Regions from separate parts of the Pseudomonas extremorientalis genome, predicted to be linked through region 2. Evidence: predicted binding sites of a transcription regulator. Region 2 holds the regulator's gene; each other region holds the start of a gene.
What was found. The regulator FliA, encoded in region 2, starts transcription of late flagellar genes. The targets are predictions, from matches to a motif close to CTAAAGTTTNNNNNNNNNNNGCCGNTAA.

Region 1 (10,643 bases), 3.2 Mb from region 2:
CCACGGTGGGCCGGCAGGCAATGCATGAACAGGACATCGGGCGCGGCCAGGTCGAGCAAGGCGCGGGTCACCTGATACGGGGCGAACAGGGCCAGGCGCTTGGCGGTTTCGTCTTCCTGGCCCATGGAGGTCCACACGTCGGTGCTCACCAGGTGGGCGCCGATCACCGCGTCACGCGGATCGCGGACCAGGGTCACGCGGTCGCCGGCTTGTGCCAGGAAGCGCGCGTCAGGCTCGTAGCCTTCCGGGCAGGCCACGCGCAGTTGGAAGTCGAATTGGATGGCCGCTTCTATATAGCTGTTGCACATGTTGTTGCCGTCGCCGATCCAGGCCACGGTCTTGCCCTGGATCGAGCCACGGTGTTCAAGGAAGGTTTGCATGTCGGCCAGCAGTTGGCACGGGTGCAGGTCATCGGACAGGCCGTTGATCACCGGTACACGGGAGTTGGCGGAAAATTCGGTCACGGTGCTGTGGGCAAAGGTACGGATCATCACGGCATCGAGCATGCTCGACATCACTTTCGCGCTGTCGGCGATCGGCTCGCCACGGCCCAGCTGGGTGTCGCGCGAGGACAGGAAGATAGCCTGGCCACCGAGTTGGATCATGCCGGCTTCGAACGACACACGGGTGCGGGTCGACGACTTCTCGAAGATCATGCCGAGCACGCGGTTTTTCAAAGGCTCGAACAGTACGCCGCGGTTACGCAGGTCTTTAAGCTCAATGCCTCGACGGATCACGCTGACCAGCTCTTCGGGCGTGCAATCCATCAGGGAGAGAAAGTGCCTTGCGCTCATCATTAACTACCTTTTTGCAACAGACCGCAGATACTCAAAGCCTTGTTTGTTGTGACAACGGGCGAGACCTGCGGCGAAAGCCGCACGGGGCGACGAAATAGGGGAAGGCGCGATCTTATAATTAAATGTCGCGTCTTACCAATAGGGCTACGGTTTTTAAGGGTGTTCAAGCAGGGCGCCGAAGCGCTTTTGAAGATGAATTCCAGACAGCAGCGGGCCATTTGTACACTGGCGCCGAGACCTTTTGCAATGCGCGGAGGCGGGCGCAGACCAGGCTGGGTCGGTTTCAGAGGCTATGGGGCGGGTTTTGAAACATTTGCTCACGCTTGCTCATGGCCGGGCCTGATGCTGGTCGATTCACGTGGCGAACGTTGCTGGCGCGCCTGCCGCTCCCGGCCCATAGTGGGATCAAAGCCCCTATAAAAGAGACTGGCCATGACCAAGACTCTCCACCACCGTGCCTGCCATCTGTGTGAAGCCATTTGTGGCCTGACCCTGGAAACCACCCAGGCCGACGACGGCAGCCTGGCGATCACCTCGATCAAAGGGGATCCGCTGGATACATTCAGTCGCGGGCATATCTGCCCCAAGGCTGTGGCGCTGCAGGATATCCAGAATGACCCCGACCGCCTGCACCAGCCGATGCTGCGGGTGGGCTGTGAATGGCAGCCGATTGCCTGGGAAGACGCCTTTGCGCTTGTAGCCGAGCGGCTCTCAGGGATTCAGGCGCGGCATGGGCAGAATGCAGTGGCGGTGTATCAGGGCAATCCCAGCGTGCACAACTACGGACTGATGACCCACAGCAATTACTTCCTGGGCCAGTTGAAGACGCGCAATCGGTTTTCCGCCACCTCGGTAGACCAGTTACCCCATCACCTCACCAGCTACCTCATGTACGGCCATGGCCTGCTATTGCCAATCCCGGATATAGATCACACCGACTTCATGTTGATTCTGGGCGGCAACCCACTGGCGTCCAACGGCAGCATCATGACCGTGCCTGATGTGGAGAAGCGCCTCAAGGCGATCCAGGCCCGGGGCGGCAGAGTGGTGGTGGTCGACCCACGGCGCAGCGAGACGGCGGCGATGGCCGACCAGCATCTGTTCGTGCGCCCGGGTGGTGATGCGGCATTGCTGTTCGGAGTGCTCAACACGTTGTTTAGCGAGAACCTGACCCGCACCAGCCATTTGCCGGTGGAAGGCCTTGAGGAGGTTCGTCGCGCCATCGCCGGCTTTACCGCCGAGGCCATGAGCCGTCAGTGTGCGGTGCCTGCCGAACAGATCCGCCAGTTGGCGCGGGACTTTGCTGCCGCCGACAAGGCGGTGTGTTACGGACGCATGGGGGTATCGACCCAGGCGTTCGGCACGCTGTGCCATTGGCTGGTGCAACTGATCAACCTGGTGACCGGCAACCTGGACCGCGTGGGAGGGGCGCTGTGCACTACGCCGGCGGTGGATCTGGTTGCATCGACTGGTGGTGGGCATTTCAATCGTTGGCAAAGCCGGGTTTCCGGGCGCCCGGAGTATGGCGGCGAGCTTCCGGTGTCAGCATTGGCCGAAGAAATGCTCACCGAAGGGGAAGGACAAATCCGTGCGTTGGTGACGGTGGCGGGCAACCCGGTGTTGTCGACGCCCAACGGCCGGCAGTTGGAACAAGCCCTCGACGGATTGGAGTTCATGGTCAGCATCGACCTTTATATCAACGAAACCACGCGCTATGCCGACCTGATCCTGCCGTCCACGTCGGCGCTGGAGAATGATCACTACGACACCACCTTCAATATGTTCGCGGTGCGCAATGTCACCCGCTTCAATCGCGCAATCCTGCCCAAGCCTGCGGGCGCGCTGCATGACTGGGAGATCTTTGTCGGCCTGGCCAAGGCCTTTGCCGCACAGACGGGCGCGGTGCTCAAGCCGACCATGCCGCCTGCGCAGATGATCGACTTCGGGCTGCGTGCCGGGGTGTACGGTGATGCGTCCAGCCACAAGTTGTCGGTGGCCGTGCTGGCGGACCATCCTCATGGTGTGGACTTGGGGCCGCTGCAGCCCAATCTTGCGGCACGCTTGAAAACCGTTGATGGCAAGGTGCAGGCGGCGCCGGGGGTGATCCTTGCCGACCTGGCGCGTTTTGCCGCGCAGCCGTTGCCAGTGGCCGATGAACTGCTGTTGATCGGCCGCCGTCACGTGCGCAGCAATAATTCCTGGATGCACAACTACCATCGGCTGGTGAAGGGCAAGCCACGTCATCAATTGCTCATGCACCCGGATGATCTGGCCAGTCGGCAGTTGAGCGATGGGCAGCGCGTGCGCGTGAGTTCGCGCATCGGCATGATTGAAGTGGAAGTCCTGGCCAGCCTGGACATGATGCCCGGCGTAGTCAGCCTTCCGCATGGTTGGGGCCATGGCCGTCCAGGCGTGCAGATGACAATCGCCAGCGGACAGCCGGGGGCGAGCGCCAACGATTTGACCGACGAGCGGCAGTTGGATGAGTTGTCGGGCAATGCCGCACTCAATGGCGTTCCGGTGCAGGTAGCAGCCGCCTGAGCACCACGCTGGAATTTTGCGTTACAATGCGCCACCGTGCCGACCTGTGAGTCGCAAAGTTCCAGCCGAGGTGTTCCATGGATATCATCGAAACGATCAAAGAGCAGATTGCCAACAACACCATTCTGCTTTACATGAAGGGCGCGCCTAATGCTCCTCAGTGCGGTTTCTCCGCGAAAGCTTCCCAGGCCATCATGGCGTGCGGCGAGAAATTCGCTTACGTGGATATCCTGCAAAACCCTGAAATCCGCGCCAACCTGCCGAAGTACGCCAACTGGCCGACCTTCCCACAACTGTGGGTTGCCGGTGAACTGGTCGGCGGCAGCGACATCATCGTTGAGATGGCGGCTGATGGTTCGTTGCAAACGCTGATCAAAGAAGCAGCGGCAAATGCGGCGGCCAAGACCGACGCGTGATTGGCCTGCAATAAAAAGCCCCGCTTCTCGAGAGAGAGCGGGGCTTTTTTGCTTCTACAGGAAGCGGGGTTACTCGCCCATCTGCGACTGCAGGTAGTTTTCCAGGCTGACTTTATCGATCAGGCCCAGTTGGGTTTCCAGCCAGTCGATGTGCTCTTCCTGGTCTTCCAGGATGTCTTCCAGCAGTTCGCGGCTGCCGAAGTCACCTTTGGTTTCACAGTGAGCAATGGCGGCCTTGAGGTCGCTGTGGCTCTTGCGTTCGAAACCCAGGTCGCTGCTTATCATTTCCTGGGTGTGTTCGCCGATGCTCAGCTTGCCCAGGTCCTGCACGTTCGGCAGGCCTTCCAGGAACAGGATGCGCTTGATCAGCGCGTCCGCGTCCTTCATGGCCTTGATCGATTCTTTGTATTCGCGCTTGCCCAGCTTTTCCAGGCCCCAATCGTCATACATGCGTGCATGCAGAAAGTACTGATTGATCGCGACCAGTTCATTGGCAAGGGATTTGTTGAGTTGCTGGATGACTGAGATGTCGCCTTTCATGACTGGGGTCCTGCCCTGTAATCGCTGTGTATAAAGCGGAGTTTGAGCGGCGAAATCCCTAGTGTCAAACCTAAGTTATTGAATAATAAATGAAAATTAATCGGAATAAGAATGTTTGTGTTCCGCGTCTTAGCGCTAACTTATTGAATTGCGGGCATAAAAAAACCGGACACTAAGTCCGGTTCTTTAAAACATGCCTAATCAGGCGTGTGTAAATTCTGCTGAATAGGGGAGCGCGGTCTGAGCGGTCTGCAGCTGTGTCAGGGTTTCCCGTACCACTTGCTTGGCGAGGCAAGCACATTTGCCACACTGGCTGGCAACGCCGGTGGCTTCACGCACTTCCTTGTAGCTGCAGCAACCTTCATAGATTGCTTCGCGGATTTTTCCGTCGGTGACGCCAGTACAGAGGCACACATACATAAGGGAGAACCATCGCGGGTTTAAGGCTTAAGTGCGGTGGATCTTAATGTTAACGAGAATGATTGTCAAAGTAGAATCGTAGGGTATTCACTGGCACCGTGCCCGCACTGACGAACGGTTTTTTCAGTGTATGATGGTCGGTCTTCACGAAGCGTGACTGCGTCACAGGGCTGTCGCTTATAAACGGCAGACTCAAGGCCGGTCCTTTTACTTCAATCGTCACCCTTACATCAGGAGATAACCAATGAGCGTACTCGTCGGCAAACAAGCCCCGGATTTCGACGTACCTGCCGTCCTCGGCAATGGCGAAATCGTAGACAGCTTCAAACTGTCTGAAGCCATCAAAGGCAAATACGGCCTGGTGTTCTTCTACCCGCTGGACTTCACCTTCGTCTGCCCGTCGGAGCTGATCGCTCTGGACCACCGCATGGACGATTTCAAGGCGCGCAACGTTGAAGTGGTAGCCGTTTCCATCGATTCCCATTTCACCCACAACGCCTGGCGCAACACCGCCATCAATGATGGCGGCATCGGCAAAGTGAAATACACCATGGCTGCCGATATGAAGCACGACATCGCCAAGGCCTACGACGTTGAGTCCGAAGGCGGCGTGGCCTTCCGTGGCGCGTTCCTGATCGACGACAAAGGCGTGGTTCGCTCCCAGATCATCAACGACCTGCCACTGGGTCGTAACATGGAAGAGCTGATCCGTCTGGTCGACGCCCTGCAATTCCACGAAGAGCACGGCGAAGTCTGCCCTGCCAACTGGAAAAAAGGCGACAAAGGCATGAACGCTTCGCCGGAAGGTGTTGCGGCTTACCTGACCGAGAACGCTGGCAAGCTGTAAGCCACGTTTGCGGCAAAAAAAACCGGCCTGAGAAGGCCGGTTTTTTTATGCGCGGGATTCCACTTCAGTCGTTGAAGTCTTCCCAGCCGCCCATCTGTTTCCAGCGGTTGACGATGCCGCAGAACAGCTCGGCCGTCTTCTCTGTGTCGTAGCGGGCCGAATGAGCCTCACGACCGTCAAAGTCGATGCCGGCTGCCTGGCAGGCTTTGGCCAGCACGGTCTGGCCATACGCCAGCCCGGCGAGAGTAGCGGTGTCAAAGCTGGAGAACGGGTGAAACGGGTTGCGCTTCATGTCCAACCGCGCCACGGCGGCATTCAGAAAGCCCAGGTCAAAGCTGCTGTTGTGGCCGACCAGGATCGCGCGCTTGCAGCCATTGGCCTTCAATGCCTTGCGCACGCCACGGAAGATATCGGTCAGTGCCGCTTCTTCACTTACTGCCATGCGCAATGGGTGATCGAGCTTGATCCCGGTGAACTCCAAGGCAGCCGCTTCGATATTGGCGCCTTCGAACGGCTCGACGCGGAAGAAGTGGGTGTGTTCCGGGAACACAAAACCCTGTTCGTCCATGCCGATAGTCGTCGCGGCGATTTCCAGCAGCGCATCGGTGGCGCAGTTGAAACCACCGGTTTCTACGTCGATGACAACCGGCAGATAGCCGCGGAACCGCTCGGCCATCGGATGACGGGATCCGCCACCGCTGTGCTCGTGTTCGTCATCGTAATGGTCTTCACTCACTTGCTTTCCTCCAGCAGGCGCCAGCGCAGTGTTTCACCGGCGCGCAGCGGGATGACAGTCAGCTCGCCAAACGGCAGGCTGGCAGGGGCGGTCCAGTCTTCACGAACCAGGGTAATGCGATCGGTATTCGCCGGCAGGCCGTAGAAACGCGGGCCATTGAGGCTGGCGAACCCTTCGAGCTTGTCCAGGGCGTTGCGCTGTTCGAACGCTTCAGCGTATAGCTCGATGGCGGCATAGGCGGTGTAGCAGCCGGCACAACCGCACGCGGCTTCTTTGGCGTGCTGGGCGTGAGGCGCGGAGTCGGTGCCGAGGAAAAACTTCGGATTGCCGCTGGTCGCCGCATCCAGCAAGGCCACCTGGTGCGTGTTGCGCTTGAGGATCGGCAGGCAATAGAAGTGCGGCCGAATCCCGCCTACCAGCATGTGGTTGCGGTTATACAGCAGGTGATGCGCGGTGATGGTCGCACCAACGTTGGCCGAGGCCTCGGTGACGAACTGCACTGCATCGGCAGTGGTGATGTGCTCGAACACGACCTTGAGGGTCGGGAACAGCTCCACCACACGACGCATGTGTTCGTCGATGAAGATCTTCTCGCGATCGAACACGTCCACATCGCCACGGGTGACTTCACCGTGGATCAGCAGCGGCATGCCGACGTCGGCCATGGCTTCGATGGCCGGCAGGATCTTGTCGATACTGGTCACGCCGGAATCGGAGTTGGTGGTGGCGCCGGCCGGGTACAGTTTGGCGGCGTGCACAAACCCACTGGCCTTGGCCTCGCGAATTTCTTCGGGCTGGGTGCGGTCGGTAAGGTACAGCACCATCAGCGGTTCGAACCGGCTGCCGGCCGGCCGTGCAGCGAGGATACGCTGGCGGTAGGCATCGGCTTGCTCGGCGTTACGTACCGGAGGAACCAGGTTAGGCATGATGATGGCGCGGCCAAAGGTACGCGCTACATCGGCCACGGTGTGGGGTAACGCAGCACCATCGCGAAGATGAATATGCCAGTCGTCGGGACGCAGCAGGGTCAGGCGGTCGGACATTGGGGATTCCAGGCGGGTCAATCTGGGGGGAATGCTACCGGAAAAGACTCTATCAGGCACTCGCTATCAAGTTTTGCAGGATGCAACCGATAGCCTTTTGTATGCCTTATCGATGTATGACGCTTTGAAGTGTTGTAGAAACCAGTGGAGCCTCCCGTGCGCCAGCATTACCTAGCCCTGCTCAGTGTGTTCGCCAGCCTGCCCGCGATGGCCCTCACGTTCCAGACACGTCTGGAGAACATTGAGTGGAAGGTAGAGGGCGACCAGTTCGAGTGCCGTCTGACCCAGCCGATCACAGACTTCGGTTCGGGTGAGTTCGTGCGCCGGGCGGGTGAGCAGGCAATATTTCGTCTGAAAGCCTATAACGGTTCGCTGGGCACAGGCTCGGCCACCTTGTTGGCTGCCGCCGCCCCTTGGCAGCCAGGCCGAGGCGATATCAACCTCGGCGCCGTGCGTGCCGGTAGTGGCGATGTGTTGTTCAATAGCTCGCAGGCCCAGGCCGGTCGCCTGTTCACCGGACTGCTGGAAGGGCGCAGCCCGACGGTCCGCCACTACGGCCGTGAAGGCGGCTACTCCGAAATCCGCTTGTTGCCGGTGAAATTCAATAAGGCTTATAACGACTACCAGCTGTGCACCGCCAAGCTGTTGCCGATGAATTACGATCAGGTCAAACAGACCGAAGTCGGATTCCCGGGGGGCGGTATCGAGTTGGACGCAGCCGCCAAGAAGAAACTCGACGTGATTCTTGCATTCATGAAAGCCGACCCGACGGTCAACCATATCGAGTTGAATGGCCATTCGGACAACAGCGGCAACCGCCTGACCAATCGCGACGTCTCTCGCCGCCGTGGCTTGGCGGTGATGGACTACTTCAAGGCCAACGGTATCCAGGAGTCGCAGATCACCCTGCGCTTCCATGGCGAAAGCTACCCCCTTGCGCCCAACACCAATGCGGCCAACCGGGCACGCAATCGTCGTGTGAATATCCAGCTTGAACGCGTGGCAGCCCCCGAGAAGCCGGCGCCCCAAGCCACTGGCGCAAGTAACCCTGCACACACGTCTTAAGGTGCGACCATCGGTCGCCCGTTCGACATAATCTGTCGCTTTATCTTCATTTGCTGTCGCGCCCCTGTAAATCCACGGTTTTGGTCGGTAGAATCGACGCCTTTCCGTACAACCCCGTGGAGTGATGGCATGGCCGACGTAAACAAGGTCGTTCTCGCGTATTCCGGCGGCCTGGACACTTCGGTGATCCTCAAGTGGCTGCAGGATACTTATAACTGTGAAGTGGTGACCTTCACCGCTGACCTGGGTCAGGGCGAAGAGGTCGAACCTGCACGTGCCAAGGCGCAAGCCATGGGCGTGAAAGAGATCTACATTGACGACCTGCGCGAAGAGTTCGTCCGCGATTTCGTCTTCCCGATGTTTCGCGCCAACACCGTCTACGAAGGCGAGTACCTGCTGGGTACTTCCATCGCACGTCCGCTGATCGCCAAGCGCCTGATCGAAATCGCCAACGAAACCGGCGCCGACGCCATTTCCCATGGTGCTACCGGCAAGGGTAACGACCAGGTGCGTTTCGAACTGGGCGCCTATGCACTCAAGCCAGGCGTGAAAGTGATCGCCCCTTGGCGTGAATGGGACCTGCTGTCCCGTGAAAAACTGATGGATTACGCTGAAAAGCACGCGATCCCGATCGAGCGTCACGGCAAGAAGAAGTCCCCGTACTCGATGGATGCCAACCTGCTGCACATCTCCTATGAAGGCGGCGTGCTGGAAGACACCTGGACCGAGCACGAAGAAGACATGTGGAAATGGACCGTCTCCCCGGAGAACGCTCCAGACAAGCCGCAATACCTGGAACTGACCTACCGCAATGGCGACATCGTCGCGCTGGACGGCGTCGAAATGACCCCGGCCACTGTGCTGGCGACCTTGAACCGTATCGGTGGCGAACACGGTATTGGCCGTCTCGACATCGTCGAGAACCGCTACGTGGGCATGAAGTCCCGTGGTTGCTACGAAACCCCAGGCGGCACCATCATGCTGCGCGCCCACCGGGCCATCGAATCCATCACCCTGGACCGCGAAGTGGCTCACCTCAAAGACGAGCTGATGCCCAAGTACGCCAGCCTGATCTACACCGGCTACTGGTGGAGCCCTGAGCGTCTGATGCTGCAACAGATGATCGATGCTTCCCAGGTGCATGTGAACGGCGTTGTGCGCCTGAAGCTGTACAAGGGCAACGTGATCGTCACCGGTCGCAAGTCTGATGAGTCGCTGTTCGACGCCAACATCGCTACCTTCGAAGAAGATGGCGGCGCCTACAACCAGGCGGACGCAGCAGGCTTTATCAAGTTGAACGCACTGCGCATGCGCATTGCGGCCAACAAAGGTCGCTCGTTGTTCTAAGTCTCAGCCGGTTTTAAGAATGGCCCCTTATTCAGGGGCCATTTTTTTGCCTATGGATTTTGTGTGGAATTGCGATGTTTATAGATGGTTAAACATTTGTTGATATTTTTCAGTCGACGCATTTTCAAATGCGCCTTCGAGGGTGCTGTTGTTGAAAGTTTGTAGGGCGAATGATTTTTTTACACCTGCCTAGGAACTGGTCTTACAGAAGATTCACTCATGAAAGTGAGGTAAACGTATAAAGCGCGGAATACGCTGTAGGAATTAAGGATGTAAGAGAATATGTTGAATGGAACTAAAACAGTCGGACATTTCTTGTCGGGATTCCTGAGTGGAGTGCAGAGGGAAGGGGCATTTCCTGAGAGTTGTGTGCGGCACGTTTACCCACCCCCAGATACTCCATGGATATTTCACTCAAAATATGTAAGTCCCCGGAAAGGTCTGAAAGGATCTATAAAACTGGATACATCTGAGTTAGCGTTTTTTTGTAGGGCGATTCCTTTATCGCTGTGGGGTGGGTCTCTGCTTGCTGTTGCTCGGGGGGGAACGCTATGCCAACCAGGAAACGACTAGGCTATTGTGCTTGCTCTAAATAATTCGAACAGCGAAATTGGACTTTCTCATGAATAAAGTGCTGATCGTGGATGATCATCCCGTCATTCGTCTTGCTGTGCGTATGCTAATGGAACGTCATGGTTATGAGGTCGTTGCCGAGACCGATAACGGTGTCGATGCATTGCAACTTGCACGGGAGCATATGCCGGACATTGTCATACTGGATATCGGGATTCCCAAACTTGACGGGCTGGAAGTTATTTGCCGGCTGTCTTCTACCAAGCAATCCGTGCCTTTCAAGGTGCTGGTGCTGACGTCACAGGCCCCTGGCCATTT
Region 2 (10,643 bases):
CTACCAACGGTGTGTCGGCGGCGGTGATCGGGCAATTCCTGACCATGCTGGTGACCTTGCTGTTCCTGGCCATGAACGGCCACCTGGTGGCCTTTGAGGTGATGACCGAAAGCTTTATCACCTTGCCGGTGGGGTCTGGGCTGGTGGTCAATCACTTCTGGGAGGTGGTCGGGCGGCTCGGCTGGGTATTGGGGGCTTCGCTGTTGCTGGTGTTGCCGGCAATCACCGCGTTGCTGGTGGTCAACATCGCCTTTGGGGTGATGACCCGTGCGGCGCCGCAATTGAACATCTTCTCGATTGGTTTCCCGTTGACCCTGGTATTGGGCATGGGGATTTTCTGGATCGGCCTGGCCGACATTCTCAATCAGTATCAACCGCTGGCGACCGACGCCTTGCAGTTCTTACGTGATCTGGCACGGGCGCGCTGAGCCATGGCTGAGAGCGAGAGTGGTCAGGACAAAACAGAAGACCCCACGGAGAAACGTAAAAAGGACTCCCGGGAAAAGGGTGAGATTGCCCGCTCAAAAGAGCTCAATACCGTCGCCACCATGATGGCCGGTGCCGGCGCGTTGCTCATCTACGGCGGCGGCCTGGCGCTGGACCTGATGGAGTTGATGAAACACAACTTCGCCTTGCCTCGCGAGGTGCTGCTCAATCCCGACGCCATGGGCCGGTACCTGTTGCATTCGGGCAAGATCGCGATCCTGGCGGTGCAGCCGATTCTGATCACCTTGCTGCTCGCCGCACTGATCGGCCCGGTCGCCTTGGGCGGCTGGCTGTTCGCTGCCGGCAGCATGGCGCCCAAGTTCAGCCGCATGAACCCTGGCGCCGGGCTCAAGCGCATGTTCTCCACCAAGGCCCTGGTGGAGCTACTCAAGGCACTGGCCAAGTTCATCCTGATCCTGTTCGTGGCGCTGATGGTGCTGTCGTCCGACATTGATGACCTGCTGCTCATTGCCCATGAACCGCTGGAATCGGCGATCATCCACAGCGTGCAGGTGGTGGGCTGGAGTGCGCTGTGGATGGCGGCCGGGCTGATCATCATCGCGGCGGTGGATGCGCCGATCCAGTTGTGGGAAAGCCACAAGAAACTGTTGATGACCAAACAGGAAGTGCGCGACGAGCACAAGGACCAGGAAGGGCGCCCCGAGGTCAAGCAACGCATCCGCCAACTGCAGCGCGAGATGTCCCAGCGCAAGATGATGGCCTCGGTGCCCGACGCCGATGTGGTCATCACCAACCCGACCCACTATGCCGTCGCCCTCAAATACGACCCGGAGAAGGGCGGCGCGCCGATGCTGCTGGCCAAGGGCAGCGACTTTACCGCCTTGAAGATCCGCGAGATTGCGGTGGCCAACGACATCCTGTTGCTGGAGTCGCCGGAGCTGGCGCGGTCGATTTTCTACTCCACCGACCTCGACCAGGAGATTCCCGCCGGGTTGTACCTGGCGGTGGCTCAGGTGCTGGCGTATGTCTATCAGATTCGCCAATACCGCGCCGGCAAAGGCAAGCGCCCGGATCCGCTCAAGGATTTGCCGATTCCGCCGGATTTGCGCCGCGATTCCTGACGTACTCCCGCTCTGCCTACCACTCATCGATAACTGTCGTCTACCTGTCAGACTTCACAGTAGCCAAAGCGCGCTGCTCGCGGTTCTATTGCCCTATGCACTGCGCGCAGGCTGTAAACGAGATGCAGGGAGAGTGGTTTTGAATCGGGTTATCAGAGGCATCGTCAAATCCTATAACCGGAAAACTGGAAAGGGTTTGATTGTCGTGGATGGCGAGGCCGTTCCGGTGGATCTCATTGGTTCGCGGGACGTCCGGCTTGCGGTGGGGGTGCAGGTGGTCTTTCAGAAGATCCATCGACCTGACGGCGTTTTTGCGTCCGATGTCAGGGTCATCCAGCAAGTCCTTGAGTGAGATGTCAGGAGAACGGCAATGGCAACAGGTACGGTGAAGTGGTTTAACGCGGAGAAGGGGTTTGGGTTTATCAAGCCGGACGACAATAGCTCGGATGTTTTTGTCCATTTTTCGGCTATCCAGACAGAGGGTTTCAAAAGCCTGACAGAGAATCAAAAAGTCGAATACGGCATCACTCAAGGTCCAAAAGGTCCGCAGGCCGATAACGTCAAGCCCTTGTAGTTTCGTCCTCACTGATCGTTTCAAGGAGTTGCCCGAGAGCGATCTGCCCTCTAAAGCAAAAGTTGGAAGGCTTCTTGCAATACCGCCTCCAGGACGCCCAGCCGCGTCAAAACTTTGCTTCAAAGGACACGAGGAATACTGGTGGATCGCTCTCAAATGCTCGGCACGGCACGCAGCACCCTGACTGACCTCTCGCGGGGCAATCTGGGTGTGCCGTTGTTGTTGCTGGTGATGCTGGCAATGATGATGTTGCCGATGCCGCCGTTCCTGCTCGACGTGTTCTTTACCTTCAACATTGCCCTGTCCGTCGTGGTGCTGCTGGTCTGCGTGTATGCCTTGCGGCCGCTGGATTTCGCGGTGTTCCCGACCATCCTGCTGGTGGCGACCTTGTTGCGCCTGGCGCTCAACGTGGCGTCCACCCGCGTGGTGATGCTCCACGGTCAGGACGGCCATGCCGCCGCCGGCAAGGTGATCCAGGCCTTCGGCGAGGTGGTGATCGGCGGTAACTACGTGGTGGGTATCGTGGTGTTCGCGATCCTGATGATCATCAACTTCGTGGTGGTGACCAAGGGCGCCGGGCGGATTTCCGAGGTGAGCGCGCGGTTTACCCTCGACGCCATGCCCGGCAAACAAATGGCGATCGACGCCGACCTCAACGCCGGCCTGATCGACCAGAACCAGGCCAAGACACGCCGCCTGGAAGTGGCACAGGAAGCCGAGTTCTACGGCTCCATGGACGGTGCCAGCAAATTCGTGCGCGGTGACGCCATCGCCGGCCTGCTGATTCTGTTCATCAACCTCATCGGCGGCATGGCCGTCGGTATCTTCCAACACGGCATGACCTTCGGCGATGCGGGCAAGGTCTACGCCTTGCTGACCATCGGTGACGGTTTAGTGGCGCAATTGCCATCACTGTTGTTATCCACAGCAGCGGCGATCATGGTGACCCGTGCTTCGGGCTCCGAAGACATGGGCAAGCAGATCAGCCGGCAGATGTTCGCCTCGCCCAAGGCCCTGGCCGTGGCGGCGGGCATCATGGCGATCATGGGCATCGTGCCGGGCATGCCCCACGTATCGTTCCTGACCATGGCGGCCCTGGCCGGCGGTGCGGCCTACCTGTTCTGGAAAAAGCAGAATGCGGTCAAGGTCCAGGCCCAGCAGGAGATTGCACGCCAGCAGGAACTGCTGCCATCCCCGGCCCGCGCCCAGGAAACCAAGGAGCTGGGCTGGGATGACGTGACCCCGATCGACATGATCGGCCTGGAAGTCGGCTACCGCCTCATTCCGCTGGTGGACCGCAACCAGGGTGGTCAATTGCTCGCGCGGATCAAGGGCGTGCGCAAGAAGCTGTCCCAGGACCTGGGCTTCCTGATGCCCACCGTGCATATCCGCGACAACCTTGACCTGGCGCCCAGCGCCTACCGCCTGACCCTGATGGGCGTGATCCTGGCGGAAGCCGAGATCTACCCGGACCGCGAGCTGGCAATCAACCCGGGGCAGGTGTTCGGCAGCCTCAACGGCATTACCGCCAAAGATCCGGCTTTTGGCCTGGACGCGGTATGGATCGAAATCAGTCAGCGCAGCCAGGCGCAGTCCCTGGGTTACACCGTGGTGGACGCCAGCACCGTGGTCGCCACCCACCTCAACCAGATCCTGTACAAGCACTCCCACGAGCTGATCGGCCACGAAGAAGTCCAGCAATTGATGGGTTTGCTCGGCAAAGCCTCGCCAAAACTCGCCGAAGAGCTGGTGCCGGGCATTCTGTCGCTGTCCCAGTTGCTCAAGGTATTGCAGGCGTTGCTGGCCGAACAGGTGCCGGTGCGCGACATTCGCAGCATTGCCGAGGCTATCGCCAACAATGCCGCCAAGAGTCAAGATACTGCCGCGCTGGTGGCTGCGGTGCGCGTCGGATTGTCGCGTGCAATCGTGCAAAGCATTGTAGGGCTTGACTCCGAGCTGCCTGTGATCACCTTGGAACCCAGGTTGGAACAAATATTGCTCAATAGTATTCAGAAGGCAGGACAAGGCCAGGAAGAGGGCGTTCTGCTGGAGCCAAGCATGGCCGAGAAGCTGCAGCGTTCGTTGATCGACGCCGCGCAACGCCAGGAAATGCAAGGCCAACCGGTGATCCTGCTGGTGGCAGGCCCGGTCCGGGCGATGTTGTCGCGGTTTGGGCGCCTGGCAGTACCGAATTTGCACGTTTTGGCTTATCAGGAAATTCCTGACAACAAGCAAGTGACTATCGTCGCGACAGTAGGGCCCAACGGCTGAGGGTAGTGGGTTATGCAAGTGAAGCGTTTTTTCGCCGCCGATATGCGTCAGGCCATGAAACTGGTTCGTGATGAGCTGGGCGCCGACGCCGCGATTATCGGCAACCGTCGTATTGCCGGCGGTGTCGAGCTGACGGCTGCCCTGGATTACACCCCTTCGGCCCTGGCGCCGCGCGTGCCGAACATGGAGCTCGAAGACGAGCTGCGCAAGACCGCTTCGCGCATCGTCTCGGCCCAGGCTGAACTGAGCATGCGTGGCGACAGCGATGCCACCACCAATCGTCAGTTGTTCGCTGGCCTGCCGCTGACCGCCGCCGAGCCATTGGTTGAGCCGACCTTCAAAGAGCCGCCGCGTCCTGCTGCGCCAGCCCCGGCAGCGGCGGTTGACCAGCGCGTGTTCGATTCGATGCGCTTTGAACTCAACGGTTTGCGTGAACTGCTCGAAGTGCAGTTGGGCTCGCTGGCCTGGAACCAGTTGCAAGGCAGCAAACCGCAACAGGCCAACCTGTGGCGCCGCCTGCAACGCATCGGCCTGTCCGGCCCATTGTCCCGCGACCTGCTGGCCCTGACCACCGAGATCGAAGAGCCTCGCCAGGCCTGGCGCATGTTGCTGGCCCATCTGGCGCGGATGATTGCCACCCCGGAAATCGAACCTCTGGAAGAGGGCGGTGTGATCGCCATGGTCGGCCCTGCCGGCATGGGCAAGACCACCACCCTGGCCAAGCTGGCCGCCCGTTACGTGCTCAAGTACGGCGCTCAGAATATCGCGCTGGTGAGCATGGACAGCTACCGTATTGGTGCCCAGGAGCAGCTCAAGACCCTGGGCCGCATTCTCAATGTGCCGGTGACCCATGTCGACCCGGGCCAGTCCCTGGCCAACGCCCTCGACCCGCTGCTGCGCAAGCGCGTGGTGCTGATTGATACCGCCGGCCTGCAAGCCAGCGACCCGGCCTTGCGCATGCAGTTGGAAAGCCTGGCCGGGCGTGGCATCAAGTCGAAAAATTACCTGGTGCTTGCAACCACCAGCCAGAAACAGGTTCTTACCGCTGCGTATCATAGTTACAAGCGCTGCGGCCTGGCCGGTTGCATCCTCACCAAGCTCGACGAAACCGCGAGCCTGGGCGAGGTGCTGAGCCTGGCCATCAGTCATGAATTGCCGGTCGCCTACCTGACCGACGGGCCGCGGATTCCGGATGATCTGCATCTGCCGCGCCGTCATCAGTTGGTCAGCCGTGCAGTCAGCGTGCAAATGCAAGACGAGCCTAGCGAGGAAGCGATGGCCGATATGTTCGCCGACCTCTACCACAACCCGGCGAAGCGGGTAGGTTGAGGACGGTATGAACACCGTGAAAAGTATCTACATCGATGGTCTGCAAGCGATTCACGCGGCCAAGCCATGTAGCCTGCGTCTAAGCAAGACAAGGTAAAGAAATAAAATGGGCAGCATGCATCCCGTACAGGTGATCGCGGTGACCGGCGGCAAAGGTGGCGTCGGAAAAACTAACGTGTCAGTGAATTTGTCCCTGGCCCTGGCAGAGCTTGGCCGTCGCGTCATGCTGCTGGATGCTGACCTGGGGTTGGCGAACGTCGACGTTCTGCTGGGGCTGACGCCCAAGCACACCCTTGCCGATGTGATCGAGGGCCGTTGTGAGCTGCGCGATGTGCTGCTGCAAGGGCCCGGTGGCATCCGCATCGTCCCGGCCGCCTCCGGCACCCAGAGCATGGTGCACCTGAGCCCGGCGCAGCATGCCGGCCTGATCCAGGCCTTCAGTGACATCGGCGACAACCTCGACGTGCTGGTGATCGACACCGCCGCCGGGATCGGCGAATCCGTGGTCAGCTTCGTGCGCGCCGCGCAGGAAGTGTTGCTGGTGGTCTGCGATGAACCCACCTCGATCACCGACGCCTACGCCCTGATCAAACTGCTTAACCGTGATTACGGCATGAACCGCTTCCGCGTCCTGGCCAACATGGCCCAGAGTCCGCAGGAAGGGCGCAACCTGTTCGCCAAGTTGACCAAGGTCACGGATCGTTTCCTCGATGTCGCCTTACAATACGTCGGCGCAGTTCCCTACGACGAGTGTGTGCGCAAGGCTGTGCAAAAGCAGCGTGCAGTCTACGAAGCATTCCCTCGTTCCAAGTGTGCATTGGCGTTCAAGGCTATTGCCCAGAAGGTCGATACCTGGCCGTTGCCCGCCAACCCCCGGGGGCATCTGGAGTTTTTCGTCGAGCGATTGGTGCATCAGACGAGCGCAGGACCCGTGCTATGACAGCGACCGGCTACAACGCTTACAAGAAGTCTGCCCGTGACAGCCAGGGCGAGTTGATCGAGCGCTACGCGCCCCTGGTCAAGCGCATTGCCTATCACCTGCTGGCACGCCTGCCCGCCAGCGTGCAGGTCGAAGACCTGATCCAGGCGGGCATGATCGGCCTGCTCGAAGTGTCGACCAAATACGACGCGAGCAAGGGGGCGAGTTTCGAGACGTATGCGGGCATCCGCATCCGTGGCGCGATGCTCGATGAAGTGCGCAAAGGTGACTGGGCGCCGCGTTCGGTACACCGCAACACACGCATGGTCAGTGACGCAATTCGCGCAATTGAAGCAAAAACCGGTCGCGACGCTAAAGATCACGAAGTTGCGGCCGAACTCCAATTGAGTCTCGACGATTACTACGGGATTTTGAACGATACCTTGGGCAGCCGCCTGTTCAGTTTCGACGACCTGTTGCAGGACGGCGAACATGAAGGGCTGCACGAGGACGGCGCGAGTGCTCATATGGAGCCATCGCGTGACCTGGAAGATGAGCGTTTCCAGGGAGCGTTGGCGGACGCGATTGCCAATTTGCCGGAGCGTGAGCGGCTGGTGTTGGCGCTGTACTACGACGAAGAGCTGAACCTCAAGGAAATCGGTGAGGTCCTGGGTGTCAGCGAATCGCGGGTCAGCCAGTTGCACAGCCAGTGCGCAGCCCGCTTGCGGGGGCGTTTGGGAGAGTGGCGAGCGCGCTGAACAGGCAGTGTGGGGACACTGCAGACGATACCGCGAGGGCAACCGGCCTTCGCGGGTTCGACCCGTGGTGCCCCCGGCAGTCCTTTTTGTGTAATGCCTGTTGATTGAAATGGCGCGTCCAGGTGCTGGGCGCGTTTAAGACTGCTTGGAGGTCGAATTGGACAAGAACATGAAAATCCTCATCGTTGATGACTTCTCAACGATGCGGCGGATCATAAAAAACCTGTTGCGTGACCTTGGGTTCACAAACACGGTCGAGGCGGATGACGGCATTACGGCCATTCCGATCCTCAACAGCGGGAGCATCGACTTTCTGGTAACGGACTGGAACATGCCGGGCATGACCGGTATCGACTTGCTGCGCCACGTGCGCGCTGACGAAAAGCTGCGCAGCCTGCCTGTGCTGATGGTCACCGCCGAAGCCAAGCGTGAGCAGATCATCGAAGCCGCCCAGGCCGGGGTCAACGGTTACGTGGTCAAGCCATTCACGGCATTGGCCTTGAAAGAGAAGATCGAAAAAATCTTCGAACGCATCCACGGCTAATGCCATCGCGGGGGAGCTATGGAGCATAAAGAAACGTCACAGGGAGACTTCGAGTCGACCCTGAAAAAGCATGCTCACCAGTTGGTCGACAGCCTTGAAAGAGGCCAGTTCGGCGACGCGGTGCAGTTAATCCATGAGCTCAACCAGACCCGTGACCGCGGCCTGTACCAGGAAGTGGGCAAGCTCACACGCGAGCTGCACAGTGCGATCGTCAATTTCCAGATTGACCCGCACATGCCCCAGGCCGAAGAAATCTCGCAAATCACCGATGCCACCGAACGCCTGTCCTATGTGGTCAGGCTGACTGAGGCGGCGGCCAACCGCACCATGGACCTGGTGGAAAACGCCACGCCCCTGGTCAACGGCATGGCCACTGAGGCCCAGGCCCTGAGCCACGACTGGGGCCGCTTTATGCGCCGGGAAGTGGGGGCCGAGGAGTTTCGCGAGTTGGCGCGTCGGGTCGACGGTTTCCTGTCACGCAGCGAGCAGGAAAACCGTACGGTTTCCAGCAACCTCAACGACATTCTGCTGGCCCAGGATTACCAGGACCTCACCGGTCAGGTGATCAAGCGTGTGACCCAGTTGGTCACCGAAGTGGAAAGCAACTTGCTCAAATTGGTGCTTATGGCAGGCCAGGTTGACCGTTTCGCCGGCATCGAACATGACCGCGAAGCGATCCTCTCGGAAAAAGATCCACAAAAACATCTCGCCAAGGGTGAAGGTCCGCAGATTCATGCCGATAAACGTGAAGACGTTGTATCGGGTCAAGATGATGTCGATGACCTGTTATCCAGTTTAGGCTTCTAAGGAGCACCCACATGAGCTTCGGCGCCGATGAAGAAATCCTTCAGGATTTCCTTGTAGAGGCCGGCGAAATTTTAGAGCAGTTGTCCGAGCAACTGGTCGAGCTGGAAAGCCGACCGGATGATGCGAACCTGCTCAATGCAATTTTTCGCGGTTTTCACACTGTAAAAGGGGGCGCCGGCTTCCTCCAGCTCCATGAGCTGGTGGAGTGCTGCCACATCGCCGAGAACGTGTTCGACATCCTGCGCAAGGGTGAGCGTCACGTTGATTCGGAGTTGATGGACGTGATTCTCGAAGCACTGGATGCGGTCAACGGCATGTTCAGCGAGGTGCGTGAGCGTGCCCCGATCACGGCGGCGACCCCGGAACTGCTGGCCGCCCTGGCGCGCTATGCGGAGCCTGCCGACACGTCGGCCGCACCGGTGGTTGAAGCCGCGCCGGAGCCTGTGGTTGAGGCCGAACCGGATGTGACCGACAGCGAGTTCGAGCAGCTGCTCAACTCCCTCAGTGCCGTCAAGGCCGAGGCGCAAGCACCGGCCGCGCCGGTCGCCGCACCGACCAGCGAAGACATCACCGACGCTGAGTTCGAATCGCTGCTCGACCAGTTGCATGGCAAAGGCCAGTTTGCGGCTGACGCCGTGGCACCCGCCGCTGCGGCTGCGGATGCACCGGCGGCCAGCGCCAGCACCGATATTACCGACGATGAGTTCGAGGCATTGCTCGACCAACTGCATGGCAAGGGCACCTTCGCGGCCGACGCCTTGCCGGAAGTCGCCGCCACGGCTGCGGCACCGGCTGCTGCCAGTGCCGCTCCTGCGGGCGATGGGCTGATCTCCGATCACGAGTTCGAATCCCTGCTGGACGAATTGCACGGCAAGGGCAAGTTCAGTGAAGTGGCCCCGGCCGCTGCGGTTGCGACAGCTGCACCGGCCGCCGCCAAGGCCGCTGCGCCTGCTCCAGCCGCCAAGCCAGCACCGGCTCCGGCCGCCGCACCTGCTCCGGCGCGCGCCGCCCCGGCACCGGCAGCCGAGAAGCCTGCCAGTGAAGCCGAGACCACCGTGCGGGTGGATACCGCGCGCCTGGACGACATCATGAACATGGTCGGCGAACTGGTACTGGTGCGTAACCGCCTGGTGCGCCTGGGCCTGAGCAGCGGCGATGAAGCCATGCAAAAGGCCGTGTCGAACCTCGACGTGGTGACCGCCGACCTGCAGACCGCCGTGATGAAAACGCGGATGCAGCCGATCAAGAAAGTCTTCGGGCGCTTCCCGCGCCTGGTTCGCGACCTCGCGCGTCAGCTGAAGAAAGAAATCAACCTGGAACTGGTGGGCGAAGAAACCGACCTCGACAAGAACCTGGTCGAGGCCCTGGCCGACCCGCTGGTCCACTTGGTGCGCAACGCCGTGGACCACGGCGTGGAAACCCCGGAAGAGCGCGAAGCCTCGGGCAAGTCGCGCAACGGCAAGGTGATCCTGGCCGCCGAGCAAGAGGGCGACCACATCCTGCTGTCGATCACTGACGACGGCAAAGGCATGGACCCGACCATATTGCGCAACATCGCGGTCAAGCGCGGCGTGATGGACAAGGACGCCGCCGACCGCCTGACCGACACCGAGTGCTACAACCTGATCTTCGCCCCGGGCTTCTCGACCAAGACCGAGATTTCCGACGTGTCCGGCCGTGGCGTCGGCATGGACGTGGTGAAGACCAAGATCAGCCAGCTCAACGGCTCGATCAACATCTACTCGACCAAGGGCCAGGGCTCCAAGATCGTCATCAAGGTGCCGTTGACCCTGGCGATCATGCCGACCCTGATGGTGATGCTGGGCAACCAGGCGTTCGCCTTCCCGCTGGTCAACGTCAACGAAATCTTCCA
Region 3 (10,643 bases), 720 kb from region 2:
GCGCGTGCAGGTTCGCAAAAAACGAGACCTTACGGAGGAGCGAGTTCTGAATAAACCACGGTTGCACCGACCACAGGAGATGGTCGATGCTTACTTCAATCATACCCAGAGCGGCAGGCAGATGGCTGAGCACTATGATGTCTATTGTCGAGCTAACGCGCACTTTCTTTTTGATGACTTGAAGGTCATCTGCAAGCTGCTGTGAAATCACGCTCGCCGGTCACAGTGAGAAAACTGCATCGATCGTTTAAGCGGTGCAGGCTTTCACACTGTAGACTTTTCAAGGCCAGGAGTCAGAGCAGATGTTTGGAAATCAACCGCGAGATTTCCACAATTGAAGTCTTGCCGGTAAATTCGAATTTCACTTTGCCCAGCGACGAAAAATAAATCTCCAACTCCGAATCCAGATCAAACGTCCCGGACGTCTCCACCGAATACGCCACGATGTTTTTATACGGCAGCGACGTGAAGTCCTTCTTGCTGCCGGTAATCCCCTGCACGTTCACCGCGATGATGCGCTTGGTGGTGAACACCACGCCGTCGCGCATGGCCTTGTAGGCGTCGACCACTTCTTCGCCGTCCAGCAGCAGGGCGGCGACGCGTTCGGCGTATTCGTTGTTTTGCTTGAGCTTGAAGAAGCCTTTGTTGTTGAAGTCGATCATGTCCTGCCTCTTGGGTGTATGCCGTTTTACTCGCGGATCTGTATCTAACGCGCGCATTTTGAACGCCCTACCATGGCGGCCAAGCTGACAACCTTGGCCAAATGTTTCGCCGACAACCTAACACCCCAGGAGCCCAACAATGCCCGAACTGTCCAGTTGGCTGGCCTATGCGCTGATTTCACTCGGCATGGTGCTCACGCCCGGTCCGAACATGATTTACCTTATCTCCCGTTCGATTTGCCAAGGCCGCACGGCCGGGTTGATTTCCCTCGGCGGCGTGGCGTTGGGGTTTCTGGTTTATATGGTGTGCGCGGCTTTGGGGATCACGGCCCTGGTCATGGCGGTGCCGTTTGCCTATGACGCGCTGCGTTTCGGCGGCGCGCTGTACCTGGCGTACATGGCCTGGCAGGCGATCCGGCCGGGTGGGCGTTCGCCGTTCCAGGTGCGGGATCTGCCCAAGGACAGCCCGCGCAAGCTGTTCACCATGGGCCTGGTGACCAACCTGCTCAACCCCAAGGTGGCAGTGATGTATTTGTCGTTGCTGCCGCAGTTCATCGACCCGAACGGTCATGGCAGCGTGTTGACGCAATCCCTGGTGCTGGGCTTTACGCAGATTTTCATCAGCGTGAGTGTCAACGCGGTGATTGCCACAATGGCGGGGTCCATCGCGGTGTTTTTCGTTACCCGGCCGGGTTGGCAGGTGGTGCAGCGCTGGTTGATGGGCTCGGTATTGATGGGGCTGGCGGTGCGGATGGCGGTGGAGGGGCGGCGCTGAACCGTGCGTTACAGGATGGCTTTCAGGTAATCCTTGAGTGCGTTGAGCGGGTCATTGAGTTCATCCAGTGTCGACGCCTGGCGCACGCCCAGCGCCAAGCGCTGCAACTCGCGCCCCATCACCGTATCGGCCCCGCCCAGTGCTTCAAGCGCTTGATCCACAGATTCCGCGACTTTGGATTGAATGGCCGCCAAGTCTCCCTGCCGCACCAGCAGCCCGAATACCTCCCGCTCATACCCATCCATCACCGGATCGTCCCGCAAGACCGGGCTGCCGCCATCCGTCTCGTGCACCAGCTTCAGTGCAAAAAGCGCAACAGCTTCCAGCGTCAACTCCATGGTCTTGGTTCCTAGGGCTTGGGGGAGGGCGATGATCACTGTTCCAGGCAGGAAAAAAAAGACCCCAATACCGCGAACTGCCAGGCTCACCCTCCTGTGAAGTCATCTTCCCAAGGAACGATATTAATTAGCCATGTTCCAACTCGCCGTGCCAAATGCACCCGGCCACCAGACTGACAGTGTGCAAGGCTTAACCCATTACAAGGACGCAAACACTTATGCAGTCATCCCCTACCCAAGCACCTTCGGCCACCGGCGAGCTGATCGCGAGTTTCCGCCACGGCAAAGGCTTCCTGATTTTCAGTTTGATATTCGGGGTTGTGTTATTGGCCCTCGCCGGTTTTGTGATGTACCTGAGCACGATACTGCCACCGGGCAACGATGGCCCGGTCAACCTCCAGACATCACGTGGCATGGCCTTGAACTTTGCCAACCCACATACCCTGATCTACGCCACCAGCGCCTTGCTGGTCGTTCTTGCCGTGGGCGTGTTTGCAGCCTACGCCTGGCACAAAAAACTGCGCGCGCCACGCTACAACGTGTTTGAGTTCGGCATCGAACGCATCATCAACGAGCAACGCGAGTACACGGCGTTTGCCGATATCGAAGACCTGTACTTGTTCGGCTCCGGGCAAACCGTGATGACCGGCATGATCACCAACCTGGCCTATCGTCGAAACGCGTCCGAGCCGTTTCATCGGGTGATTGAAAGCCTCAAAGGCTTTTACGAATTCCAACAACTGGTGCGTGAATTGCACGTTCGCGCACGCATGCCGGCAGTGATCGCGACGCTGGAGATGGGCGGGGCTGTGACGTTCAACTGCATCAGCTCGGGGCAGGTCTGGGGCAAACGCGTGAGTGGCAACTTCCTGAAAATCACCACCTCGCCAATCGTCGTCAGCCGCGCATCCCTCGAGTACCAGGGCCACAAAGTGCCGATGTCGTCGCTGCGCAGCGTCGACCTCAACGCCTGGACCGAAAAAGTGGTGATCAAGGACGAGAGCGGCAAACCCGTGTTGTCGACCATCTCTACCGGCATTCTGAGTCACGACCTGTTCCTCAATACCCTCGATGCCGTGTTTGCGGCGCAACAACAAACACGCGAGCGGGCTTGAGCCAGCAGCGTCACAGCTGAGGATTAAATGATGATCTATCGCGGCGCAGGCTGGCTGACGTTGTTTACACCGGTGGCGATGGTGCTGCTATTGACGGGGCTGTGGCCCGACCCCAGCGTCAAACCCGGCAACACATCGCTGATGCAGGTGTTGCTCGGCTTCGGGGTGGGGTCAGCGATCAACACCCTGCTGGGCTTTGTGCTGAACCGACAACCGCACGCCGATGGCGTGCGCCACCACTTCTTTTTCATGCCGATGCAATGGCCGGCGTTGGCGATCACGGTGGTCTGCGCGCTGATTGCCTTGTTGAAATAACCCTACCGGCCGCCCGGCAAGGGCGGCCTCAAGGAATGCCTGCCTCAGGTCCACGGGTCATTAACATATCGGTCATAAACCAGACGGAAGGCACTCAACAGACCTAAAGTTGAGGCGCTAGGGGCGGATAAACACTATGTCGTTTATATCCGCAACACTGTTCAAGGACCGAACTCATGCCCCAGCGCCCATCCAGCCGCATGCCCCTTCCCGTTTATCCTCGTTTCCGTTGGTTCGCCTTGATCCCGGTCGTGCCGGCCGTTTTGTGGATACTCGTGCAATCAACCTCGCCGGCCAATCTGGTGGCCTGCGCGGTACTGGTGGTGGTCGGCCTCGGTGCCTGTGCCTGGAGCGCGGCTTCACAGCGCAACGCACTGCAGCGAGCGATTGCGCAGGCGCAGGCGGACCAATCGAGTGCGCACGCACATGACGGCTTGGCCTCGCGTGCACAGCTCGATGAGGTATTGCTGGGTGCCATGCCCATCTGGGCCAAGCAGGTGGAAAGCTCGCGCCATCAGACCGAGGAAGCGATCGTGAGCCTGGTGAACCGTTTCACCGGGATCGCCACTCGCTTGGAGGAAACGGTACAAGCGTCGCAGCACGCGGCCGGCGAGCTGGACGGGCAGGCCGCTGACGGCGCGCTTGAGGTGCTGGCGCGCAGTGACAGCGAGTTGAGCCAGGTGATCAATTCGCTCAAGGCCACTCAAACCAGCCGTGACCAGACCCTGGCGCAGGTGCGCAGCCTGACCGCCTACACGGGCGAGCTGCGTACCATGGCCGCTGATGTGGCAGCGATTGCTGCACAAACCAACCTGCTGGCCCTCAACGCGGCCATCGAAGCGGCGCGCGCCGGTGAGGCCGGTCGCGGCTTCGCGGTGGTGGCCGATGCGGTGCGCAGCCTGTCGAGCAAATCCAGTGAAACGGGCCAGCAGATGTCGGCCAAGGTCGACATCATCAACAACGCCATTACTCAATTGGTGCAGGCCGCGTCCAGCAGTGCCGACCAGGACAGCCATTCGGTGGCCGAGTCCGAAAACAGTATTCAAATGGTGCTCACACGCTTCCAGAACATCACTGGGCGCCTGGCCGAATCCGCCGACCTGCTCAAGCAGGAAAGCTACGGCATCCGCGATGAGATGACCGAGGTGTTGGTCAACCTGCAATTCCAGGACCGGGTCAGCCAGATCCTCAGTCACGTGCGCGACAACATGCACGCGCTGCATGACCATCTGCAACAGGCCAACCAGACCCCGGACCAGCCGCTGGCCATCGACGCCCGCCAATGGCTGGCGCGCATGGAAACCACCTATGCCACTGACGAGCAACGACGCCTCCATCGCGGCGAGGCGGCTGTGCAGTCGAATTCCCAAGACATCACTTTCTTTTAGGAGCACATCATGGCGAAGAATGTATTAGTGGTCGACGATTCCAGCAGCGTGCGCCAAGTGGTCGGCATCGCCTTGAAAAGCGCCGGTTACGACGTGATCGAGGCCAGCGACGGCAAGGACGCCCTGAACAAGCTGACCGGACAAAAAGTGCACCTGATCATCAGCGACGTGAACATGCCCAACATGGATGGCATCACCTTCGTCAAGGAGGTGAAGAAGCTGGCCAACTACAAGTTCACACCGATCATCATGCTGACCACCGAATCTCAGGAATCGAAGAAGGCCGAAGGCCAGGCCGCGGGCGCCAAGGCGTGGGTGGTCAAGCCGTTCCAGCCGGCGCAGATGCTGGCGGCGGTCTCCAAATTGATCCTGCCCTGACACCCGGCGCCAGGGAGGCCACCATGCCGATCACTCACGAAACAATCGACGACACCGCCCATGTGGGCATCGACGGCGAACTCACGATCTACACCGTCGCTGAACTGGCGGGCGCGTTGTTGTCGCAGATGGGCGCGGTCCCGCGCCTGGAACTGGACCTGTCCCAGGTGACGGAAATGGACGGTGCCGGCCTGCAGTTGCTGGCCGTCATCCAGCGTGAAGCCGGCGTTGCCGGCACCGCCTTGAGTGTGACAGGCCAGAGCCAGGCAGTCATGCAGGCGCTCCAACTGTGTCGCAGCGCCGCGCTTTAAGCGGCACTGTCCCGTTCATTGATCGACAAGGAAAGTCCAGGTGAGCATCAATCTCGATCAGGCACTGCAGACCTTCATCGTCGAGGCGCGCGAGCTGCTGCAGGCCATGGAGCAATCCCTGCTGCAGTTGGAAAGCGACCCCGGTGACCAGGATGCCATCGGCGCGATTTTCCGCGCCGCGCACACTATCAAGGGTTCCGCCGGGCTGTTCGGCCTCGCGTCGATCGTGGGGTTCACGCATATCGTCGAAGACGTTCTCGACCGCCTGCGCGATGGCAGTGTGGCGGTGGACGCGGCGTTGATCGCGCTGCTGCTCAAGTGCGGCGACCACATGCTTGAACTGATCGACGTGGTCGCCAGTCGCGGTGAGACGCCGACCCCGGCCACGCTGGAGCGCGGTGAGACCTTGCGCGAGGCGCTGAGCGACTACCAGCCGCTGCGCACCGCCACCGCCGACGTCGTACCCGCTGCGGTGCACGACGACACGGGGGCCGACGTGCTTTGGCATATTTCTCTGCGTTTCGGCGTGGACGTGTTCCGTAATGGCATGGACCCGCTGTCGTTCCTGCGCTACCTCGATACGCTGGGGCAAATGGTGCAGGTCACCACCCTGACCGACAGCATCCCCGCCCTGGAGCACTGGGACCCGGAAAGCTGCTACCTGGGCTTCGAGATCGACCTGCGTTCGACGGCCAGCCATGCCACGCTCAACGAAGTGTTCGACTTCGTGCGCGACGACTGTGACGTGCACATCAGCGTGGTCGACGAAACGCCCGAAAGCAGCGTCGCCATCGGCAGTGACCTGATCGCGCAAGCCGAGCCAGGCCTGGCCCCCGCGTCGCCTCAGCGCCAGCCAGCGAACAGCGAGGCGAAAACCCGCGACGGCAGTTATGTTCGGGTCAACGCCGACAAGCTCGACGAGTTGATCAACCTGGTCGGCGAATTGGTGATCGCCAGCGCCGGCGCCAGCCTGTTGGCGCGCTCCTGTAACAACGACCCGCTGCAAGAGGCCACCTCGACGGTGTCGGGGCTGGTGGAAGAGATTCTCGATGGTGCCCTGCACCTGCGCATGATCCCCATCGGCGACACGTTCAACCGCTTCCGTCGCGTGGTGCGCGATGTCAGCCAGGAACTGGGCAAGGACATCGAGCTGATCATCAGTGGCGCGGAGACCGAGCTGGACAAGACCGTGGTCGAGAAGATCGGCGACCCGCTGATGCACCTGCTGCGCAACGCCATGGACCACGGTATCGAAAGTGCCGATGCGCGACGTGCGGCGGGCAAGTCGAGCAAGGGCCATCTGAGCCTGAATGCCTACCACGACTCTGGAAGCATCGTTATCGAAATCGCCGACGACGGCGCCGGGCTCAACCGCGACCGCATTCTGGAAAAAGCCCAGGAACGCGGGCTGGTGGCCAGCGGCGCGGTGCTCACCGACCAGGAGGTCTACAACCTGATCTTCGAAGCGGGCTTCTCCACCGCCGAGGCCGTCACCAACCTCTCCGGGCGGGGCGTCGGCATGGACGTGGTCAAGCGCAATATCACGCTGTTGCGCGGCACCGTGGACCTCGACAGCCGCCCAGGCCAGGGCACGGTGGTGCGCATTCGCTTGCCGCTGACCCTGGCGATCATCAATGGCTTCCTGGTCGGCATCGACCAATCCACCTACGTGATTCCGCTGGACATGGTCCAGGAATGCGTCGAGCTGGATGAACGCCAGCGCCAGTCCAGCCGCGATCAGGGCTATCTGGACCTGCGTGGCGAGGTGCTGCCCCTGGTGGACCTGCGCGACCACTTCAGCCACGAAGGCCCGGCCGCGCGCCGTCAGAACGTGGTGGTGGTGCGCTATGCCGAGCACAAGGCCGGGCTGGTGGTCGATGACCTGCACGGCGAGTTCCAGACCGTGATCAAGCCCCTGGGCAAGCTGTTCGGCGCACTGCGCGGTATCAGTGGCTCGACCATTCTGGGCAGCGGCGCGGTGGCCTTGATCCTGGATGTACCGGCGCTACTCAATCAAATCGTACAACTGGAAGCCCGCACGGCCCAGGCGCCTCAGTCGCCACCGCTCGTCGCCCGCTGACGTCTTTGCAATTCCATGGAGGTTCCCCGATGAAATGGTTCTACGATCTTAAAATTTCCACCAAGCTGATCAGCTCGTTCCTGGTGGTCCTGGCCCTCACCGGGGCCATGGGCGCCTTCGCTATCCTTCAGCTCGGTGCCGTCAACCAGGCCGCCCAGGACATCAAGGGCAACTGGATGCCCTCCATGCGTGCAGCCGCAGGCATGCGTTTTTTTGCCGCCAACTATCGCTTGAAAGAAAACCGCCACATCGGTACCGAGATTCCCGAAGAAAAGGCCCAGGCCGAACGCGAAGCCGCCGAGGCGCGCCAGCAGTTCGAAACCCGCATGCAGACCTACGAGCAATTGCTGTCGAACGATGAAGATCGTCAACTCCTGCTTAGCGTGAAAAGCGCATGGGACGCCTACATTGCGAGCAGCAAGCAGGTCCTGGAGTTTTCCCGTCAGAACCAGGAAGCCCAGGCGCGCAGTTTGCTCCGGGGTGAATCCAAAGGGCATTTCGATGAGGTGACCAACCGCCTGCAGAAAATGGTCGAGCTCAATGACGCCGGCGCCACTGCCGCGGGTGACAAGGGCTCGGCGCTGTATGAAAGCTCACGCGTGTCGATCATCGCGGTACTGGCCGCATCCCTGCTGATCGGTCTGGGCCTGGCGATATTCATCGCGCGGATCATTTCCCGGCCGTTGCGCCAGGCGGCGAGCGCCGCCGAGCAATTGGCCGAAGGCAACCTTAATGCGCACATCGAGCCAGGTGGCAAAGATGAAACCGGCATGGTGCTCAACGCCATGCGCAACATGGTCGGCAAGCTGGCCCATATCATCGGCGAAGTGCGTAACGCCTCCGATAACCTTGCCAGCGCCTCCGAACAAGTCAGCGCCACCGCGCAATCGATGAGCCAGGCCACCAGTGAACAGGCCGCCAGTGTCGAGGAAACCAGTGCGTCGGTCGAACAGATGAGCGCCAGCATCAACCAGAACACCGAAAACGCCAAGGTCACGGATGGCATGGCCAGCAAAGCGGCCAAGGAAGCCACCGAGGGCGGCGAATCGGTACAGCAGACGGTGGTGGCGATGAAGAAAATCGCCCAGCGCATCAGCATCATCGATGACATCGCTTACCAGACCAATCTGCTCGCGCTCAATGCCGCCATCGAGGCCGCCCGGGCCGGCGAGCACGGCAAGGGTTTCGCCGTGGTGGCCGCCGAAGTGCGCAAGCTGGCCGAACGCAGCCAGGTCGCCGCCCAGGAAATCGGCGAACTGTCTTCCAGCAGCGTGGAGATGGCCGAGAAAGCCGGCAAGTTGCTCGACGAAATGGTGCCTTCCATCAACAAGACGTCCGACCTGGTGCAGGAAATCAGCGCGGCGTCCGAAGAACAGGCCGCCGGTGTCGCGCAGATCAACACGGCGATGACCCAGCTCAACCAAGTGACCCAGCAAAACGCCTCGAGCAGTGAGGAACTGGCGGCCACGGCCGAAGAAATGAGCAGCCAGGCCGAGCAACTGCAACAGGCCATGAGTTTCTTCGTGCTGGATTCCGCGTCCAAGGCTGCGGTGCAAAGCACCGGCGTGGACAGCTCCGGCAGCACGCCCAACCGTCAACCGCCGCGCACCAAACCAACGCCGCCGCGCAAGGCGTTCGCCTACACCATGGCCAGTGCCCCGGACGAATCGGATTTCACCCGCTTCTGATCGCACGATCGATGCGGGCCTACAAGGGAGAGTAGTGACATGGGCGCAGTAATGACGACTCGGCAGACCGCGGTGGCGGTCGATGAGGATGCGCAGTACCTGACCTTCATGCTGGGCGGCGAAATGTTCGCCATCGGCATCCTGGGGATCAAGGAAATTATCGAATACGGCAGCCTGACCGTGGTGCCGATGATGCCCGCTTTCGTGCGCGGGGTGATCAACCTTCGCGGCGCAGTGGTGCCGGTGGTGGACTTGTCGGCGCGCTTTGGGCGGGCCAACTCGGCGATCACCCGGCGTTCCTGCGTGATCATCATCGAGGCGAGTACCGAGGACGGTCAGCCACAGGACATCGGGCTGCTGGTCGATACGGTATCTGCCGTGCAGGAGATCCCGGCCACGCAGATCGAACCGCCACCGAGCTTCGGTGCGCGCATTCGCGCCGATTTCATCAGTGGCATGGCCAAGGTCGAGGGCAAATTCGTGATCGTGCTGGAAGTGGACAAGGTGCTGTCTATCGACGAGATGTCCAGCCTGGCCGAGGCTGGCCAGGCGCCGGCCCCTGACCTCGACCTGCGTTGAGGCTCGATCATGTCAGATACCGTCTCCATCGACGATCATGAATTCGGTCAGTTCCAGACCTGGCTGTACCGGGCGGCCGGCATCAACCTGTCGCCCGCCAAGAAAGCCCTGGTGGCCGGGCGCCTGTTCAAGCGCCTCAAGCACTATGAGCTGCAGAGCTATGGTGAGTATTTCAAGCTGATCATGAATGACCAGCGCAAGGGCGAACTGCAGGTTGCGCTGGATTTGCTGACCACCAACGAAACCTATTTTTTTCGCGAGCCCAAGCACTTCGACTTCCTGCGTCAGCACGTGCTGCCCCAGGCCGCGCCGGGCCGGATGTTTCGCGTGTGGAGCGCGGCCAGTTCCACCGGCGAAGAGCCCTATAGCCTGGCGATGACCCTGGCCGAAAGCCTCGGCACCACGCCCTGGGAAGTGATCGGCTCGGACATCAGCTCCCAGGTACTGGCCAAGGCGCGCACGGGGCATTACTCAATGGAACGCATCGAGACATTGCCCCAGCCGCTGCTGGTCAAGTACTGCCTCAAGGGCATGGGGCGTCAGGAGGGCACCGTCCTGATCGACAAGACCTTGCGCAACCGCGTCAATTTTATCCAGGTCAACCTTAACGAAGCGCTGCCGGCGCTGGGGGAGTTCGAGGTGATTTTCCTGCGCAACGTGATGATTTATTTCGATCAGCAGACCAAGAGCCAGGTGGTCGCGCGTCTGTTGCCGCTGCTTAAGCGTGGTGGTTATTTGATCATCAGTCACTCCGAAAGCCTCCACGGCGTCAATGACACCTTGAAGCTGGTGGCGCCGTCGATTTACCGCAAGCCATGAAAAAGCCTGTGGGTACGACCGAAGTGGTATTGGCGCCTGGCCAAGTCAGTTTTGCAACGCGGCCGACGCGCCTGCGGACCTTGCTCGGCTCCTGTGTGGCGATCACCTTTTGGCATCCGCAGCGGCTGATCGGCGGCATGTGTCACTTCATGCTGCCGGGGCGCCTGCGCAACCATCAGCCCCTCGATGGCCGGT

Region 1: a site for FliA is predicted at 7,406-7,433, ahead of LUU92_RS06030 (flagellar protein MotY). Genes of this name have one in related genera too.
Region 3: a site for FliA is predicted at 3,309-3,336, ahead of LUU92_RS23970 (methyl-accepting chemotaxis protein). Genes of this name have one in related genera too.

Annotation. Positions count from the first base shown of each region.
Region 1 covers NZ_CP089519.1:1,383,439-1,394,081, forward strand. The annotation lists gene argF (ornithine carbamoyltransferase) at 1-794, opposite strand, end outside; gene LUU92_RS05995 (molybdopterin oxidoreductase family protein) at 1,230-3,338, shown strand; gene grxD (Grx4 family monothiol glutaredoxin) at 3,416-3,754, shown strand; gene bfr (bacterioferritin) at 3,824-4,294, opposite strand; gene LUU92_RS06010 (bacterioferritin-associated ferredoxin) at 4,496-4,714, opposite strand; gene LUU92_RS06015 (peroxiredoxin) at 4,959-5,561, shown strand; gene rnt (ribonuclease T) at 5,626-6,297, opposite strand; gene pyrC (dihydroorotase) at 6,294-7,340, opposite strand; gene LUU92_RS06030 (flagellar protein MotY) at 7,497-8,405, shown strand; gene LUU92_RS06035 (argininosuccinate synthase) at 8,535-9,752, shown strand; gene LUU92_RS06040 (response regulator transcription factor) at 10,375-10,643, shown strand, end outside.
Region 2 covers NZ_CP089519.1:4,574,786-4,585,428, reverse strand. The annotation lists gene fliR (flagellar biosynthetic protein FliR) at 1-428, shown strand, start outside; gene flhB (flagellar biosynthesis protein FlhB) at 432-1,568, shown strand; gene LUU92_RS20530 (cold-shock protein) at 1,702-1,920, shown strand; gene LUU92_RS20525 (cold-shock protein) at 1,939-2,142, shown strand; gene flhA (flagellar biosynthesis protein FlhA) at 2,299-4,413, shown strand; gene flhF (flagellar biosynthesis GTPase FlhF) at 4,426-5,742, shown strand; gene fleN (flagellar synthesis regulator FleN) at 5,849-6,682, shown strand; gene fliA (RNA polymerase sigma factor FliA) at 6,679-7,419, shown strand; gene LUU92_RS20500 (chemotaxis response regulator CheY) at 7,589-7,963, shown strand; gene LUU92_RS20495 (protein phosphatase CheZ) at 7,982-8,770, shown strand; gene LUU92_RS20490 (chemotaxis protein CheA) at 8,782-10,643, shown strand, end outside.
Region 3 covers NZ_CP089519.1:5,298,530-5,309,172, reverse strand. The annotation lists gene LUU92_RS24000 (hypothetical protein) at 1-205, shown strand, start outside; gene LUU92_RS23995 (PH domain-containing protein) at 294-662, opposite strand; gene LUU92_RS23990 (LysE family translocator) at 802-1,437, shown strand; gene LUU92_RS23985 (hypothetical protein) at 1,446-1,775, opposite strand; gene LUU92_RS23980 (hypothetical protein) at 1,994-2,890, shown strand; gene LUU92_RS23975 (hypothetical protein) at 2,918-3,205, shown strand; gene LUU92_RS23970 (methyl-accepting chemotaxis protein) at 3,382-4,593, shown strand; gene LUU92_RS23965 (response regulator) at 4,603-4,971, shown strand; gene LUU92_RS23960 (STAS domain-containing protein) at 4,995-5,282, shown strand; gene LUU92_RS23955 (chemotaxis protein CheA) at 5,323-7,362, shown strand; gene LUU92_RS23950 (methyl-accepting chemotaxis protein) at 7,392-9,050, shown strand; gene LUU92_RS23945 (chemotaxis protein CheW) at 9,090-9,629, shown strand; gene LUU92_RS23940 (CheR family methyltransferase) at 9,639-10,448, shown strand; gene cheD (chemoreceptor glutamine deamidase CheD) at 10,445-10,643, shown strand, end outside.